4 regions of the Peribacillus sp. NPDC096622 genome follow, and region 1 is predicted to be linked to each of the others. Evidence: riboswitches for the same ligand, from Rfam matches in the RefSeq annotation. Region 1 holds a riboswitch; each other region holds the start of a gene.
The links. A riboswitch is a leader RNA that binds a small molecule or an ion and turns the genes downstream of it on or off. The one in region 1 is predicted to bind S-adenosylmethionine.
Positions count from the first base shown of each region.

Region 2: another riboswitch for S-adenosylmethionine. It lies ahead of ACIQYG_RS05455 (methionine ABC transporter ATP-binding protein); the one in region 1 lies ahead of ACIQYG_RS10565 (bifunctional homocysteine S-methyltransferase/methylenetetrahydrofolate reductase).
Region 3: another riboswitch for S-adenosylmethionine. It lies ahead of ACIQYG_RS06135 (5-methyltetrahydropteroyltriglutamate--homocysteine S-methyltransferase); the one in region 1 lies ahead of ACIQYG_RS10565 (bifunctional homocysteine S-methyltransferase/methylenetetrahydrofolate reductase).
Region 4: another riboswitch for S-adenosylmethionine. It lies ahead of ACIQYG_RS14510 (Fur-regulated basic protein FbpA); the one in region 1 lies ahead of ACIQYG_RS10565 (bifunctional homocysteine S-methyltransferase/methylenetetrahydrofolate reductase).

Region 1 is NZ_JBIWES010000004.1:350,692-354,903, reverse strand. Features, by position in the region: gene ku (non-homologous end joining protein Ku) at 1-168, shown strand, start outside; gene ACIQYG_RS10570 (MOSC domain-containing protein) at 660-1,310, shown strand; SAM riboswitch class I at 1,422-1,520, shown strand; gene ACIQYG_RS10565 (bifunctional homocysteine S-methyltransferase/methylenetetrahydrofolate reductase) at 1,625-3,472, shown strand; gene metH (methionine synthase) at 3,465-4,212, shown strand, end outside.
Region 2 is NZ_JBIWES010000002.1:435,220-439,431, forward strand. Features, by position in the region: gene ACIQYG_RS05445 (thioredoxin family protein) at 1-153, shown strand, start outside; SAM riboswitch class I at 303-409, shown strand; gene ACIQYG_RS05450 (O-acetylhomoserine aminocarboxypropyltransferase/cysteine synthase family protein) at 510-1,820, shown strand; SAM riboswitch class I at 1,938-2,050, shown strand; gene ACIQYG_RS05455 (methionine ABC transporter ATP-binding protein) at 2,204-3,238, shown strand; gene ACIQYG_RS05460 (methionine ABC transporter permease) at 3,231-3,899, shown strand; gene ACIQYG_RS05465 (MetQ/NlpA family ABC transporter substrate-binding protein) at 3,915-4,212, shown strand, end outside.
Region 3 is NZ_JBIWES010000002.1:563,820-568,031, reverse strand. Features, by position in the region: gene glpK (glycerol kinase GlpK) at 1-75, opposite strand, end outside; gene ACIQYG_RS06150 (MIP/aquaporin family protein) at 97-921, opposite strand; gene ACIQYG_RS06145 (glycerol-3-phosphate responsive antiterminator) at 1,149-1,691, opposite strand; gene ACIQYG_RS06140 (hypothetical protein) at 1,865-2,284, opposite strand; SAM riboswitch class I at 2,439-2,540, shown strand; gene ACIQYG_RS06135 (5-methyltetrahydropteroyltriglutamate--homocysteine S-methyltransferase) at 2,623-3,726, shown strand; gene ACIQYG_RS06130 (hypothetical protein) at 3,857-4,212, opposite strand, start outside.
Region 4 is NZ_JBIWES010000007.1:96,042-100,253, reverse strand. Features, by position in the region: gene ACIQYG_RS14525 (DUF459 domain-containing protein) at 1-396, opposite strand, end outside; gene ACIQYG_RS14520 (GNAT family N-acetyltransferase) at 615-1,121, shown strand; gene ACIQYG_RS14515 (aspartyl-phosphate phosphatase Spo0E family protein) at 1,191-1,385, opposite strand; gene ACIQYG_RS14510 (Fur-regulated basic protein FbpA) at 1,639-1,827, opposite strand; SAM riboswitch class I at 2,003-2,107, opposite strand; TPP riboswitch at 2,264-2,369, shown strand; gene tenA (thiaminase II) at 2,460-3,149, shown strand; gene thiW (energy coupling factor transporter S component ThiW) at 3,162-3,683, shown strand; gene thiD (bifunctional hydroxymethylpyrimidine kinase/phosphomethylpyrimidine kinase) at 3,652-4,212, shown strand, end outside.

The DNA of each region.
Region 1 (4,212 bases):
ACGGGACAGACGACGATTACAGCCAAAACTAAAGAACCAGTTTCCAACAATGTAACCGATTTAATGGAGGCATTACAGGCATCCATAGACCGTACGAAACATGATGAACCGGAAAAGAAAAAGACGACGCGAAAGAAAGCGGCACCGAAAAAAAAGAAACAAGCTTAAACAGGAAGCTGAGCGGAAGACGCATGATGTCGCTCGGCTTTCTGCATGTTTTAGCAAGGAATCAGGCTTCTAATAAGGAAATGATAGGGACCTGACAGGGAGGAAGGAAGGTACGAATTGTTAAGTCAATCACGACGCAAGAAATTGAATGGGATTAAAAGAAAAAAGTGGAAGTAAATGAAAGCAAAAAAATTCGCTCCCTAAAGAGCGACAATGAGGAATTCAATCGTGAAAATCAACATATAGGCGAACGGTTGTAGTTTTCGACTATATATTGTGTTCATATTCTACCATATTTAATTCTGAAATAGCAACAAAATTACTGAAACTAACCTATGAATTTTTCTGGAAATCAATGATATTTCGCCCATTTAACGGCCCATGTGGCTTTTTCATTTCATATACATAAAAAAGCTACTGAATAAAATGGATTTTTAGTATAATTTATACATATAAGATGATATAAATTAATTATGAATGGAAGATGCAAAATGGAAAATGGAAAAATCAAATCACTTCATGCGGGGAAGCCGAAACATGAAACTTTTTCGAATATCGATATCTTTTCAGCCATGGATAAACAAGCACAGGATAATCTGACAGTGACTAAAGCAGGCATAATGGGTGATGGTGTGGGTAATGTAAAGTTCCATGGAGGTCCTGATCGGGCTTTGTGCTTTTACCCATTTGAGCATTATTCATTATGGAATGAAAAATTCTCTAAAAAGCTGGATATCCCTGCATTCGGTGAAAATTTAACCATAGCGGGGATGAGGGAAGAAACAACGTATATCGGCGATATTTACCAAATAGGCGATGTGATTGTTCAAATTAACCAGGGGAGGATACCTTGTTCGACCATTTCCCACTTCAATCAAGAACCTAAGTTTTTGGAACTCGTGCTGAAAACGAGTTTCACTGGTTATTTTGCAAGAGTACTTAAAGAAGGAACGATAAATAAACAAAACGAGATTGTGCTAATAGACCGTTTGCAAGAAAAAATTTCAGTTCATTATGCATCAGAGGTCATCCTTCATAAACGAGATGGGCTGGAAGGCGCTAAGGCTTTACTTACACTAGACTCGTTAGCGGAAGACTGGAAACAAAGGATCTTGAAGAGGGTTCAAGCTGCAAAAGATTGAATGATTTTTGCAAAAGTGAAAAAAATGTCGATCAGGTATTGAAATTGACAGATTATTAATGTAAATTAAGTATAATCAAATTTTGAAATCTTTTGAAAATTATATAAATGGATCTTATCGAGAGAGGTGGAGGGACTGGCCCGAAGAAACCTCAGCAACCAGCTTAGGCAAAGGTGCTAAATCCAGCAAGCAGAGCTTGATAGATGAGGAGAATGTTTCAAAAAACCTTCTTCTTTGAGAAGGTTTTTTTTCTTTTTCTCTCATACTCATAGACTACGACAAAAACAGGAATGTTTTTGAGAGAGGGTGTAATGATGAATTTTCGTAAAGAATTGAAAGAAAGAATGCTGGTTGGGGAAGGGGCAATGGGGACCTTGCTTTATTCTAATGGCATCGATCAATGTTATGAGGAATTAAACTGCACGAACCCAGATCAAATAGAGTCCATCCACCGTGCCTATCTGGAAGCTGGTGCAGATATCCTTCAATCGAATACATACGGAGCCAATTTCAATAAATTGAAACGGTATGGACTTGAAGACGAAGTGAGCAGAATCAATCGCCAGGGAGTCATTCTCGCTAAAAAAGCGGCAAAAGGAAAGGCATACGTCTTCGGTACCATAGGGGCACAGCGGAGTATCAGGAAATCGGATTTAAGCATGGAAGAGATAAAACGCGGTTTTCGTGAACAGCTATACAGTCTGTTGATGGAAAACCCTGATGGGATTCTCTTGGAAACATTTTATGACCTGGAAGAACTGGAAACCGTCCTGCAAATCGTTAAAAATGAAACTGGACTGCCGATCATCGCAAATGTCTCGATGCATGAACTGGGTAATCTTCAAAATGGAATCCATTTAAATGAAGCCTTTCAAAAACTCGAGCAATTAGGTGCCGATGTGGTTGGTGTGAATTGCCGTCTCGGTCCACATCATATGATTCGGGCCTTGGAAGAAGTGAGTTTGCCAAAGCAAGCAGCGATTGCCATTTACCCTAACGCAAGCCTGCCGGATTATGTCGATGGAAGGCTCGTTTATAAAGCTGTGCCGGAATATTTCGGTTCTAGTGCCCTGGAACTTCGTGAGCAAGGTGCCGTGATCATAGGAGGGTGCTGCGGAACGACTCCACTGCATATTCAAGCTGTAAAGAATGCAATTGGAAGTTTGGCTCCCGTGAAAGAGAAATTTACGAAATCCCGCGAAATAGAAATAATTGAAGTGAACGATAGGGAATTGGAACTTCCCCTTTACGAAAAAGCCAAAACAGAAAGGACGATTCTTGTTGAGCTTGATCCACCGAAAAAGCTAGGAATAGAGAGCTTCATGACTGGTGCTGAGGTTTTGAAAAAAGCAGGGGTCGATTCCATTACATTAGCGGATAATTCACTAGCCTCCCCGAGGATATCGAATGATGCACTGGCTAATTTACTGAAGAACCAATTGAATATAAAGCCGATGGTGCATATAACATGCCGTGATCGAAATTTGATTGGCCTGCAGTCACATTTAATGGGTCTGCAGACAGTGGGGCTGAACGAAATATTGATCATCACCGGAGACCCTTCAAAAATTGGGGACTTCCCGGGTGCCACTTCGGTTTATGATTTATCTTCCTTTGACCTGATAAGTATGGTCAAACAATTTAATGAAGGCCTTTCCTATTCCGGTCAAAGTTTGGGCCAGCGGGCAAATTTTAAAATTGCGGCAGCTTTTAATCCCAATGTGAAATATCTGGATAAAGCCGTACTGAGAATGGAAAAGAAGATTGCCTGCGGTGCTCAATCCTTTTTGACACAGCCAATTTATTCCGTGGAGCAGATCGAAGAAGTATATGAAGCTACAAAGCATTTAGAAACCCCAATTTTCATCGGTATCATGCCCTTGACAAGCACTCGGAACGCCGAATTCATCCATAATGAGATCCCAGGCATCAAATTGCCTGATAATGTTAGAAGGGCCATGGCTTTAGCGGGGGATGATCCTGTAAAGTCAAGGATTGAAGGGGTGAATATTGCGCGGGAACTTGTGGACGCGGCAAGGGAAAAATTCAAGGGGATTTATTTAATCACTCCGTTCCTTCGCTATGAAATGACGGCGGAACTAACGAAATATATTAGAAAAGTCGATAGTAAACAGACATCAGAGGTGGCAGTACATGAATAAAAAAGCGATTCAAGATCAGTTAAATTCTAAGATTCTCCTTCTTGACGGAGCGATGGGAACGATGCTTCAAGCGGAGAATTTAACGGCTGGGGATTTTGGCGGGGAACAATTCGAGGGCTGCAATGAGTATTTATCACTGACGCAACCGGAAATCATCCAATCCATTCATGAAAAATATTTAGCAGCGGGTGCAGACATCATTGAAACAAACACCTTCGGAGCGACCAGCATCGTTCTTGAGGAATACCAAATAAGCACGATCGCCTACAAGCTAAATAAAATTTCAGCTGAGCTTGCCGTTAAAGCTTGTGAGAAGTATTCAAATGATGAATGGCCAAGGTATGTGGCTGGCTCGATGGGCCCCACTACAAAAACGCTTTCCGTAACGGGGGGAACGACTTTTGATATTTTAACCGATTCTTATGAAGAACAGGCACTGGGTCTCTTGGATGGCGGTGTAGACTTGCTATTGGTGGAAACCTGTCAGGATATGCTTAATGTCAAGGCTGCCTTTTCTGGAATCAAGGCAGCATTCGCTAAAACGGGAAGAGATGTGCCTGTCATCATATCAGGAACGATCGAACCGATGGGAACGACACTTGCTGGCCAGTCCATAGAAGCTTTTTATTTATCGGTTGAACATATGAATCCCGTTGCTGTCGGCCTAAATTGTGCAACAGGGCCGGAATTCATGATAGACCATATCAGGACACTTGCAGATATATCAAATAGCGCCATCA
Region 2 (4,212 bases), on a different contig from region 1:
ATGAATATGAACTATGTCCAAGCAATTGCCGAATCATATGAAATCGAAAGTGTTCCTTGCTTATTGCTTTTCAAAGAAGGACAGCTGCACAAAAAAATATATGCCTTTCAATCCGTTCCTTATTTGTACGGATTGCTTAAGGAAATCAGCTAGGAAACCAATCAGATCCGTGGTTGGTTTCTTTGTTGCGTACATTTGAATGCAAGTTGAAAATAAACAAAGAATATTCTAACAATTCATTGACTGATTTATTCTAAAATGCTATATTTTGAATTAAGTAAAGTAACGGCAGAATTTAATAGTTCTTATCAAGAGTGGCGGAGGGACTGGCCCGACGAAGCCCGGCAACCGGTATAAATTTTATATACGGTGCTAATTCCAGCAGAGTGTTGGCTCTGGTAGATGAGGTGTGTTCTTGAAACCTCTTCTTATTGAAGTGGTTTTTTTGTTTATAAAAGGCCAGATTTCATATAATTCCAATTAAATCCATAAAAAAGAGGAGAATTAATATGTCAGGGAAAAAGTTGCGTTTCGAAACATTGAGTGTTCATGGCGGTCTGCAAGCTGATGAAACAGGTGCCCGTGCAGTTCCTATCTACCAAAGCAATGCATACTTGTTCAAAGACACCGACCATGCAGCGAAATTATTTGGCCTAAAGGAGAATGGCTATATATATACACGGCTTCATAATCCCACGGTCAGCGTTTTTGAGGAAAGAATGGCCTTACTGGAAGGCGGTATCGGCGGATTGGCAACGGCAAGCGGAATGGCGGCCATCTCACTTTCAATCCTGAATATTGCCGCTTCAGGGGATGAGATTGTTTCAGCCTCTACCTTATATGGCGGTACGTATAACCTTTTTGAAAATACTCTTCCTAAATATGGGATAAAAGTGAAATTCGTTTCTCCAGATGACCCTGAAAATTTTAAAAGGGCGATTACGCCAAGAACTAAAGCCATTTTTGCTGAAACGATCGGAAATCCAAGTTTGAGGGTGCTTGATATTGAAGCGGTAGCGAAAATCGCCCATGAAGCCGGCATACCTTTAATCATTGATAATACCTTCGCGACACCGTATCTTTGCAGACCAATTGATTTTGGAGCGGATATCGTCATCCATTCCGCTACAAAATGGCTTCTTGGAAATGGAACGACGCTAGGCGGTGTCATCGTGGATGGAGGGAAATTCGATTGGAACTCGCCAAACTACCCTGGCTTCACGGAGCCTGACCCAAGTTACGACAATCTGGTATACGCCGAGGCAGTTGGACCTGCCGCATTCATAACGAAAGCCCGAGTCCAGTTACTCCGTGATTTGGGCCCTGCGCTAAGTGCCCAAAGTGCATTCCAGTTTACGCTTGGACTTGAAACGCTCCATGTTAGGATGAAAGAGCATCTATCAAACACCAAGTCTGTCATTAAATATTTAAAAAACCATCCTGCCGTGACTTGGGTTTCACATCCCGGTGATGAGGATCATCCCGATAAAGCCCTTGCGGATAAATATTTGCCAAAGGGAGCTGGATCTGTCGTCACATTTGGGATACAAGGTAATCGCGAAGCTGGGGCAAAACTTATCAATTCGGTGGAATTATGGTCCCATGTGGCGAATGTAGGGGATGCGAAGAGCTTGATCATCCACCCAGCCAGTACGACCCATCAACAATTGAATGAGGCAGGTCTTGCAAAAGCGGGTGTGCGTGCCGACCAAGTCCGTTTATCCATTGGGATTGAAAATGTAGAGGATTTAATAGAAGATTTGGAGCAGGCAATTGAAAAGGCGACGAATATCGTCTCCTTGACTTCCAAAACGGTTTAAGCAAAGTTCCTGTTCATTGTTGTACTAGAAATAATATACATTGCGCTCCTTTTTTATCTATGATAAAATTTCACCATACTAAAGAACTTAATGTTGTACAAATATTCTATATATTAGCTCTTATCAAGAGAGGTGGAGGGATGTGCCCGATGAAACCCGGCAACCGACAAGGAGATTTCCTTGGAAAGGTGCCAATTCACACAAAGTTTAATCACTTTGGAAGATGAGAGGAAGGCCTGTTTCTTCACCTGCCTTTCTGCTCATGCAGAAAGGTTTTTTCTATTTTTATGGGGAAAACCTTTGCAGGATATGAGAAACAGACTAATAATGTAGAGAAATCAACTAAGTTCATAGGTTTTATTGGATAAAAGAGGTGAGGATTAATGATTACATTGACGAAAGTCAGTAAGCTTTTCCGAACAGGAAAAGGAAACAGTGAGACGATCAAGGCTGTAAATAATGTGAATGTTGAAATAAATAAAGGCGAGATTTTCGGTATCATCGGTTACAGTGGAGCGGGGAAAAGTACTTTGATCAGAATGCTCAATGGATTGGAAACACCGACAGAGGGATCCGTTGTGGTGGCTGAGAAGGAAATTTCAAAAATTAAAGGGGCTCAGCTCCGTAAGGCCCGTCAAGAAATCAGCATGATTTTCCAACATTTCAATCTATTATGGTCAAGGACCGTTCAGGAAAATATTTCTTTCCCATTGGAAATTGCAGGAGTTTCTAAAACTGAACGAACCAAGCGTGTGAACGAATTGATCAAGTTAGTCGGACTGGAAGGCAGGGAAAAGGCCTATCCTTCACAATTAAGCGGGGGGCAAAAGCAAAGGGTGGGAATTGCCAGGGCTCTGGCAAATGACCCTAAAGTGCTGCTGTGTGATGAAGCGACTTCTGCCTTGGATCCGCAGACTACCGACTCCATACTGGAATTGCTTGTTGACATCAATCAGCGCCTGGGATTGACGATCGTCTTGATAACACATGAAATGCATGTGATTCGTAAAATCTGCCATCGCGTCGCCGTGATGGAAAGCGGGCAAGTTGTTGAACAGGGACCTGTCCTGGATGTTTTCAAGAATCCTAAAGAACAAATGACGAAGCGTTTCGTGCAACAGGTAACGGAACCAGAAGAAACGAAAGAAACGATGGACCATTTGCTCGAACGCTATCCTGCAGGCAAAGTGATTCAATTGACCTTTGTAGGCGATCATGCAGAAAGCCCATTGATCACCAAGCTTGTACGTAACTTCGAGTTGGATGTCAATATCGTTCAAGGTAAGATATCCCAAACAAGAAGCGGTTCATATGGAACATTGTTTATCCATCTAGATGGCAAAGAGGATGAAATGCTCCGCGCAATCGAATTCATTAAAGCACAGCAGGTAGGCGTGGAGGTGATTACTCATGCTTGAAGAATTATTGCCGAATGTTGATTGGGAAGACATTATTGAAGCTACGAGGGAAACGCTTTACATGACAAGCGTCTCTGTAGTGGCAACCTTTTTTATAGGCATAATATTAGGATTGATCCTTTTCCTGACAGGGAAGGGTAATATGTGGGAAAACCGGGCAGTCAACGGGATCATGAGTGCTGTCGTCAATATATTCCGTTCCATTCCATTTCTTATTTTGATCGTGCTGCTCATTCCTTTCACTAAAGCGCTTGTCGGTTCCATGATCGGACAGAACGCTGCACTGCCCGCACTTATTATCGGTGCGGCCCCATTTTATGCGCGTATGGTTGAAATCGGCCTTCGTGAAATCGATAAAGGTGTAATTGAAGCCGCTAAATCGATGGGGGCAAAAACGAGCACGATCATTTGGAAGGTCCTGCTTCCAGAGTCGATGCCTGCCCTTATTTCCGGGATTACGGTAACATCGATTGCATTGGTTGGATATACCGCAATGGCCGGGGTCATCGGTGCAGGCGGGCTTGGTAATCTAGCCTATTTGGAGGGTTATCAAAGAAATCAAAATGACGTTACGCTTGTAGCGACGATCGTTATTCTAATTATCGTCTTCATAATTCAAATTATTGGAGATGTGATTACATCTAAATTGGACAAAAGATAAAGGGAGATGAATAGGATGAAAAAGTTTTTAGGATTTGCATTAATTTTAGTGTTATCCATCGCTTTGGCTGCTTGTGGAAGTGAAAAGGATAAAAGCGGCAGCGATATGGAAAAAGAATCGAAGAAAATAGTTGTAGGGGCATCCAATGTTCCGCATGCTGAAATCCTTGAGGAAGCTAAGCCGCTTCTTAAAGAAAAAGGAATCGAATTGGAAATCGAAACGTTCCAGGACTATGTTTTACCGAATAAGGCGTTGAATGATAAGGAATTGGATGCTAACTACTTTCAGCACATTCCTTACTTAGAGTCGCAAA
Region 3 (4,212 bases), on a different contig from region 1:
TTCCCCCTTTTCATTAAATAAAATCGCCCGCGAACTTGTTGTTCCTTGATCTAATGATAAAATGTATTTTTCCATTGTGTATGCCCCTCCTTTTAATTAACTAGCGATATTTCTGCTATCCAATTCATGTGACTGTTTTTTACCAAAAGCATAGGCTAATATCAATAGTACCAGGCTTGCACCCAAAACAGACCAAAATCCTGCCGTTATTTCCCCCATAAAGAATGCTTTATAACAAACGGCACCAAGTGAACCCCCAACAATCGGTCCAACGACCGGAATCCATGAATACCCCCAATTGGAATTGCCTTTACCAGGTATCGGCAGCAAAAAGTGAGCGATGCGCGGCCCCAGGTCGCGGGCCGGGTTAATGGCGTATCCTGTCGTACCCCCAAGTGACATCCCGATCACGACAATCAATAACCCGACTGCGAATGGGTTTAGGCCCTCTGTAAAATCATTGGCACCTATAAATAATAAACCAAGAATAAGGATGAAAGTTCCAATCATCTCACTTAATAGATTTGAAAATGTGTGCGGGATCGCAGGCGAAGTCGCGAACACACCAAGCTTCGCTCCTGGATCATCCGTAGCTTTCCAGTGTGGCAAATAGTGCAGGAATACTAGAGTTGCGCCAAGGATCGCGCCAATCATTTGGGCAACGATATAACCGGGCACATCACTCCAAGGAAATTCTCCAATAACGGCAAACCCTAATGTGACCGCCGGGTTTAAATGCGCCCCGCTTATGGACCCCACTGCAAAAACACCCATGGTAACAGCCAATCCCCACGCAATCGTGATAACGATCCAGCCGGCATCTTTTGCATAGGAGCCCTTTAAGGATGAACCAGCACCAATACCTGCCCCGAATAAAACCAATATCATCGTACCTAACACTTCTCCCCAAAATGGAGTCATGATTAACGCCTCCCCTGATAAATTTTTAAACCTTACCAACAAATAAAAGGAGATTCGCAGCAGAACTATCTTCATAAAAAAATTATGAATAGATCTGTTGTGAATCTCCTAGTCTCCGTCACATTTATTAACTTGTACTGTAAAATATACTAGGTTATGAAAACGCTGTCAATATTTTGTGAAAAAAATTAATCTATTTTTCTGTAATTTTTTTCAATTTCCCCCTATTAGACGATATCCCATAATTCAGTTTTTGAAGTGGTGATTGACGACGCCCCGGCATCAAGGGCATTCAGGACTTCATCCGAAGTACGTATGAGGCCACCTGCAAAAATCGGTGTCTGCAACCGTTCCTTCACTTCTTTTATCATCCATGGCATAGCGCCCGGCAGTACTTCGATATAATCCGGCTTGGTTTTCTGCACCAGCTTATAACTTTTCTCAAGCGCATGTGAGTCTATTAAAAAGATTCGCTGGATGGCAATGACCCCCTTTTGCTTCGCCTTCAATATAACGTTTGATTTGGTAGAAATCAGCCCATAGGGATTATATTCCTGACAAATGAATTCTGTCGCGTACTCATCGCTTCTTATGCCATGGATCAAATCGACATGATAGATCATTTTCTTATTATGCTGCTTTGCCATCATGCTTACATTTTTCAATTGTGATATATGCAAATCAAGAAACACACCTATTTCATAGGAACTTTCTAGAAATCTTTCAAAATCCTTCATGCTTGCCGAAGCAGGCAAAATCTTTTGATCCATTATTATCCTCCTCATTCCCAGAAAAACTCAAAACTTCAAGTCATTTAGTATATTTTAAAGAGCTTGATTTATCAAACACATTTTTTTCATGAACAATGTCATCTTAACACTAACATAACTGGCACACTCTTTATAGATTGCAGCTAAGGATGTATGTAAAATATCCCCTTAAATCATAAAGAAAGTTTCATTTTCAAAGCACCTTCGACGAGTTCATACGATTTAATTGTGCCAATGGGAATTTTTCTCACGATGCTCCACGCATTAGCATTCATTTTGATCGCTCTTTTTTCATATTCAAAAAATGGCGGTCTGTTAAATATCCTTTGGTTGATGAAATTACTGTCAATTGGTTCCATTCCCACTAATTCAAACGTAATCGTTCTTCCTTCCACATGAACCGGTTTTAATGTAATCCGGAAAGCTACGTCTTTCTTAAACATCATTTTCTTCACTTCCATCGTTCCGGAAAGCACAATATGCTTTGGTGTAATCTCGACTTTAATTTCCTGGCCAGATGATTTCATTTTTATGATTCTCTCTATCATGGCTTCAGTTACCGTTATCGGTATGCCACTTTTGAATGGACTCATCCTTGCATTCCCCCCACTCAAAGCATATGCCGGATTCCCTGATGCGGTTAATACTTCAGCCCGAATCAATAAACGGTATATTCTAAATATTCCAGCTCCAGCCCTTGACCTTCATAAAAACTACCTGTATAGTCATAGTTAATTTAATAGACAACTCTTATCCAGAGAGGTGGAGGGACTGGCCCTTTGATGCCTCAGCAACAGACTGATCTTGTACTGTGCTAATTCCAGAAGTGTAAAATCTTGAAGATAAGAAGAGTATATAGCTTTGTTGCCAACACCTCTTCTTATTTTTAAGAAGAGGTTTTTTATTTTTAAAAGGAAAGAAGGAATGCAACATGTCCATCACATTAACGAAAGCACCATTCAGGGCGGACCACGTCGGAAGTTTATTAAGACCAGAACGTTTACATATTGCCAGGAAACAATTTAGGGATGGTACCCTTTCGGCAGAGCGGCTTCGTGAAGTTGAAACCGAAGAAATCAAACGGATTGTCGATAAACAAATTGAAGTTGGATTAGAGGCCGTTACGGACGGTGAGTTCAGGCGAACATGGTGGCACTTTGACTTCCTCGAACATTTAAATGGCATCGAGGGATATGTTACTGAAAAAGGCCTCACATTCGATGGTGTGGAAACTGAGAGATATAATGTCCGCAATACCGGGAAGGTTTCATTCAACCCTGAACATCCCTTCATTCGTGATTTCATTGAATTGGACCAAATCGTGAACGGACGTGCAGTTGCCAAGCAAACCATTCCCAGTCCGAATCAATTATTTGCTGCAGGCATTCATAATGCAGACATCTACCCTGATATTGAAGAATATGCAAATGATATCATCAAAGCCTATCAGCATGCTTTGAATGCCTTTTATGAAGCAGGTGTGCGTTATCTTCAATTGGATGATGTATATATTGCCAGACTTTCAGCTCCAGATTTCCAGTTCAAAGATGGAAAATATACGAGGGAACAGTTAATTGATCTTGCACTTCGTGTCATTAATGGAGCATTGGAAGGCAAACCAGAAGACCTTGTCGTCACTACCCACCTATGTCGCGGAAACTACCAGTCGACATGGGCGTTTGAAGGAAGCTATGCCCGTATCGCCCCAACTTTATTGGCAAAAGAAAAAGTGGATGGATTCTTCTTGGAATATGATGATCAACGCTCAGGGGATTTCAAACCATTGGAATACATTCCAAATGGCGGAGCACGTGTCGTCCTGGGAGTCGTCACTTCAAAAAATGGAGAAATCGAAGACAAGGAAGCTGTTAAGGCACGCATCAAAGAAGCCTCGGAATTCGTTCCGCTCGAACAATTATGCTTAAGCCCTCAATGCGGCTTCGCCTCCACCCATCACGGCAACAAGCTAACCGAAGATCAGCAATGGGAAAAGCTGAAATTCGTCGTTGAAGCAGCAAAAGAAGTATGGGAATGATTATTTTCCGTAGGCTTTAAAACTTATTTACAGGATTCATACAACCTAATCGGCTTTAAGCGTGCCGATTAGGTTTACACTTAAAATCCGAAAGCAAACAAAAAAAGAACGGCCACCTGCACGTCCCTTTTTACTTGCAGCTATCATCATCATCATCATCATCCATTTTCTTCACAAATATATCATCCGTCACCCTATCTTCCAGCTTGTTCCTCAAGGCCAATTCCGCAGCCTTCCCATCACTAGGCGATCCGTCCGAGAAATACATAGGAAACAAGGAGAAAAACATAATATAGAATGAAAAATAGATAAATTGATACCAGATTACCGAGCTGTCCAGGATATTCTGATACACTAAGCTATATATGATCAGCATGCTGATCAAATTAAAGATAGCCCCCCCTAAATAGATCAGCGTATTCGTCAATCGATTATCATGTTTCAATCCCTTGAACTCGCAAGTCCCATTCCAAAAATAATATTTCC
Region 4 (4,212 bases), on a different contig from region 1:
CCGTTTACCCTCATTGATTTTTCGGTCACTTATTTTCTCCAAGTCCCCGCCGTTACTATTGATCAAGTCATTCGTTCCAATAAAAATGATGAAAGTATCGGCTTCATCAAGTTTCGTTTTAATGCGGTAATCATCAAGCTGTTTCATCACCCCATCCGTTTCCTGGCCTTTTATACCGTAATTCCAAAAACTCACTTTTTGCTCCGATTGCGGATCATTCAATTCATCCTCAAGGCCTTCTATATATCCTTCCCCGTTTTTATCCCCTTTTCCGTAGGTTAATGAATCTCCAAAAGCCATGACCCTTTGCACATCTTCCGACTCCGAGGCCTGGAATTCATATGCAGCAAAACATATAACCAGTACAATAATCAATAAACCTGCCAATTTTTTCATTTGGTTCTCCTCTTGTCTTTTTACTAGAAGTATTTAGTCTTTTACATACCCAAAAATCTGAAGTCTTAACATAAAAAAGAATTGTCAGATAAAGAGTAATGAGTGTATGATAATATAAAACTTTCAATGGATTGGGTGTCGTTCACCGTCCCTAAAACCAAAAACGGGATTACCCTTCATTCTGGAGATTGAATAAATGATAGTTAGGAGTTTAAATCATGGAAGAGAACATAGAGTTTAGAGAGGCAGAACTATCTGATCTACCCAGAATTGTTGAAATATATAATTCGACAATTGCTTCAAGAATGGTCACGGCAGATACGGAACCTGTATCCGTCCAATCGAGGGTTAAATGGTTTGAGGAACATCATTCAGAAAGTAGACCGCTATATATCATTACTATAGAAGGGAAAACTGCTGGATGGATGAGCTTTCAATCCTTCTATGGCCGACCGGCATATAAGTCCACTGCGGAAATCAGCATTTATATTGATGATTATTTCCGGGGAAAAGGAATCGGACAAATTTCGATTCGAAAGGCAATTGAATTGTGTCCAAAATTAGGTATTAAGACTTTATTGGGTTTCATTTTCGCCCACAATGCACCGAGCCTTAAGCTTTTTTCCAAATTTGGGTTTGAAGAATGGGCACATTTACCTCAAGTTGCCGAGCTGGATGGCATTGAGCGGGATTTGATCATTCTTGGTAAACGTGTCGATATTTAATATATAATTCTTTAGAGCTATTGCCTTGAGCAGTAGCTTTTCAGATTAATACAGGTCGAATTGGCTAATTTAAAAATACCTATTTGCTTTTTGAAAGGAAAAATACTCAGAATCCCTTTTACTTGCTAATGCATTTAATAGCCTATCCAATTCTTGACTGGCTTGAACAGTTACCAGACTTGTTAAGCCGTAAATCGCTCCCAACTTTATCATTTCCTGTCTCTTTTCTTCTACTTTTTCTACAGTTACCTTACGGCAAGGCACTATAGCCACCTCCCATTAATTCAATATTTTTACACTTTCATCATAATGAAACCACTAGTTAAAATCAACTATTTTCCAGGAATAAAATGTGTTATTTTATAGGTCAAATGTGACAAAACACCTATTCCACTCTTTAATTATGTATATTTTGTGTCGTTTTCTATTAAACGCAAAAAAAGCATCCACTAGTGTAGACTGCGAATGCTTACATCATATCCCTTATCCATGAACCAAAAATATAGTATATCGCTTACTATGTCATCCATTCAGAAGGTGACTCGTTATTGGGTCTATTTATAACAATCTTATATTCATCTTCAAGTACTTTTAATGGGGCATCATAAAGGTGCCTTTCATCAGAGGTTTTGTATACTCCATTGGCCAATAGCTCTTCAATGAGCTTTGCCTTCCTCTGTTCAATCCTCTTAAATAATTCTGCCATGTAAATGGCTCCTTTCCTAGTCGTCCTTGAGCCTGCTTCTAGTTAGCTAAACTTTATCAACTTGTTTGATTTCACCAAATTATATATACCTTTTCTATTATGTCACTAAACGTTATTTCCCAAAAATAAAAGCCCCTTCCAATTTAAGAAGAGGCTGACAGTGTCCGTACGGCTCTTCTTATCTTCCAAGCATATGCTTGTTGGATTTAGCACAGTTCCCAAAACGGGTCCGCTGCCGAGGTTTCTTAGGGCCAAGTCCCTCCACCTCTCTGGATAAGAATTCGATATATAATGATGTAGAAACGATTCTATCCTAATAATCATCAAAAGTCAATTACCTGGTTCTCCCTTTTTTCCTGGAATAAAGGGAACCCTGTTTCAAATACGTATTGCATTTTCTTGTCTTTCTGATATGATGTCAGTAATTACATACAATTCACACCACTAGGGGAGTCTTTTTTTAAGACTGAGATGGAATTAGTTCCGGACCCTTTGAACCTGAACCGGCTCATACCGGCGGAGGGAAGTGGATGATATCGTCCATTTACAGACTATATCCATCTACCCCGTTCCGTATTCAGGAACGGGGTTTTTTATTTAACAAAGGGATCCATTCTAAAGGAGGATGAACAATGGAGAATACAAAATTAGAAACATTCAGTGATAGACTGCATGCAAGGGCAAAAGAGATTTGGAAAAGGAACCATTCACATCCCTTTGTCCAGGCAATTGGAAACGGCACGCTTCCTGAAAAGAAATTTGCCTATTACCTGAAGCAGGATTATATCTATCTCATGGATTATTCCAAGCTCTTTGCTTTAGGTGCCATCAAAGCCCATAACATCGAAACCATGGCAAAGTTTGCGAATATTTTAAATGAAACCCTTCAAGTGGAAATGGATATCCATCGGCATTATGCTTCCGAATTCGGGATCAGTTCCAAGGAATTGGAAAATACAGAACCTACTCCAACCACTTTAGCCTATACAGGTTACATGCTAAATGCAGCTCAGCATGGGACTTTAGCAGACTTGATCGCCTGTCTCCTGCCCTGCGCTTGGGATTATTATGAAATCGGTTTGCTATTAAAAGAACAAAATGGAGCAGCTTTGGAAAACAACCGCTACGCAGATTGGATAAGATCCTATTCGTCTCCTGAATTCGGGGAAGCACATAAGTGGCTGATCGCTTTGTTGGAAGAATTGACGGAAGGCATGCCTGAAAAGGAACTTCTTAGATTAGAAAAGCACTTTTTGGTTACTTCCCGATATGAATATTTATTCTGGGATATGGTTCAAAATGAGCAGGATTGGCCGCTGTAGGTGGATGACATGATGAATCCTATCAAGAAACTGACGTTGACTGCCATGATCACGGCTTTAACGACGCTGACCAGTTCATTTATTTTCATACCTGCAGGATTTGCAAAAATCTTTCCTATTCAGCATCTGGCAAATGTCCTGACGGCTGTTCTATTGGGGCCTGCCTATGCTGTAACACAAGCTTTTTTAGTTTCCATCATTAGAAACATGTCTGGTACCGGTTCAATTTTCGCCTTTCCCGGAAGCATGATCGGTGCACTTTTGGCTGCCATCCTTTACCAAAAAACACAAAACTTAAAATTCGCCTGTTTAGGGGAAGTGATCGGGACCGGCATTCTCGGTTCCCTAGCCTGTTATCCACTTGCAACCCTCCTATTGGGAGAAAAAGCTGCTCTTTTTGGTTTTTTACCGGCTTTTATGTTCAGTTCATTCGCAGGTGCGATTTTAGCTTTCATATTACTTAAAATACTGATAAAAAATAATTATATGAAGGGGTTTTTTTATGAAAACAGCATTAACCATCGCCGGCTCTGATTCAGGGGGCGGTGCTGGAATACAAGCGGATTTAAAAACATTTTCTGCACATGGTGTATTTGGAATGTCCGCCATCACAGCCGTAACCGCACAAAACACAATGGAAGTCCGTTCAGTACAGCCAATTGAAACAGCTATCATATCGGATCAAATTGCAGCTATATTTGAAGATATTCGTGTCGATGCAGTAAAAATAGGCATGCTTGGATCAAAAGAAATCGTGGAAACGGTCGCTGCGTCCCTTAAAGCCTTCATGCCTGCCATCGTTATCCTTGACCCTGTCATGATTTCCAAAAGCGGCCACCATTTGCTCGACGAAAAGGCTGTCTCTGCCTTAAAAATGGAGTTGCTTCCGCTTGCAACACTTGTTACACCAAATGTACCGGAAGCGGAAGTACTTACTGGCTTCTCGATTCGGACGAAACAAGATTTCTACAGAGCATGCATTTCAATACAAGAAATGGGTCCCAAAGCCGTTTTACTTAAAGGGGGCCATGCAGCAGGAAATCCAAATGATCTTTTTTATGAT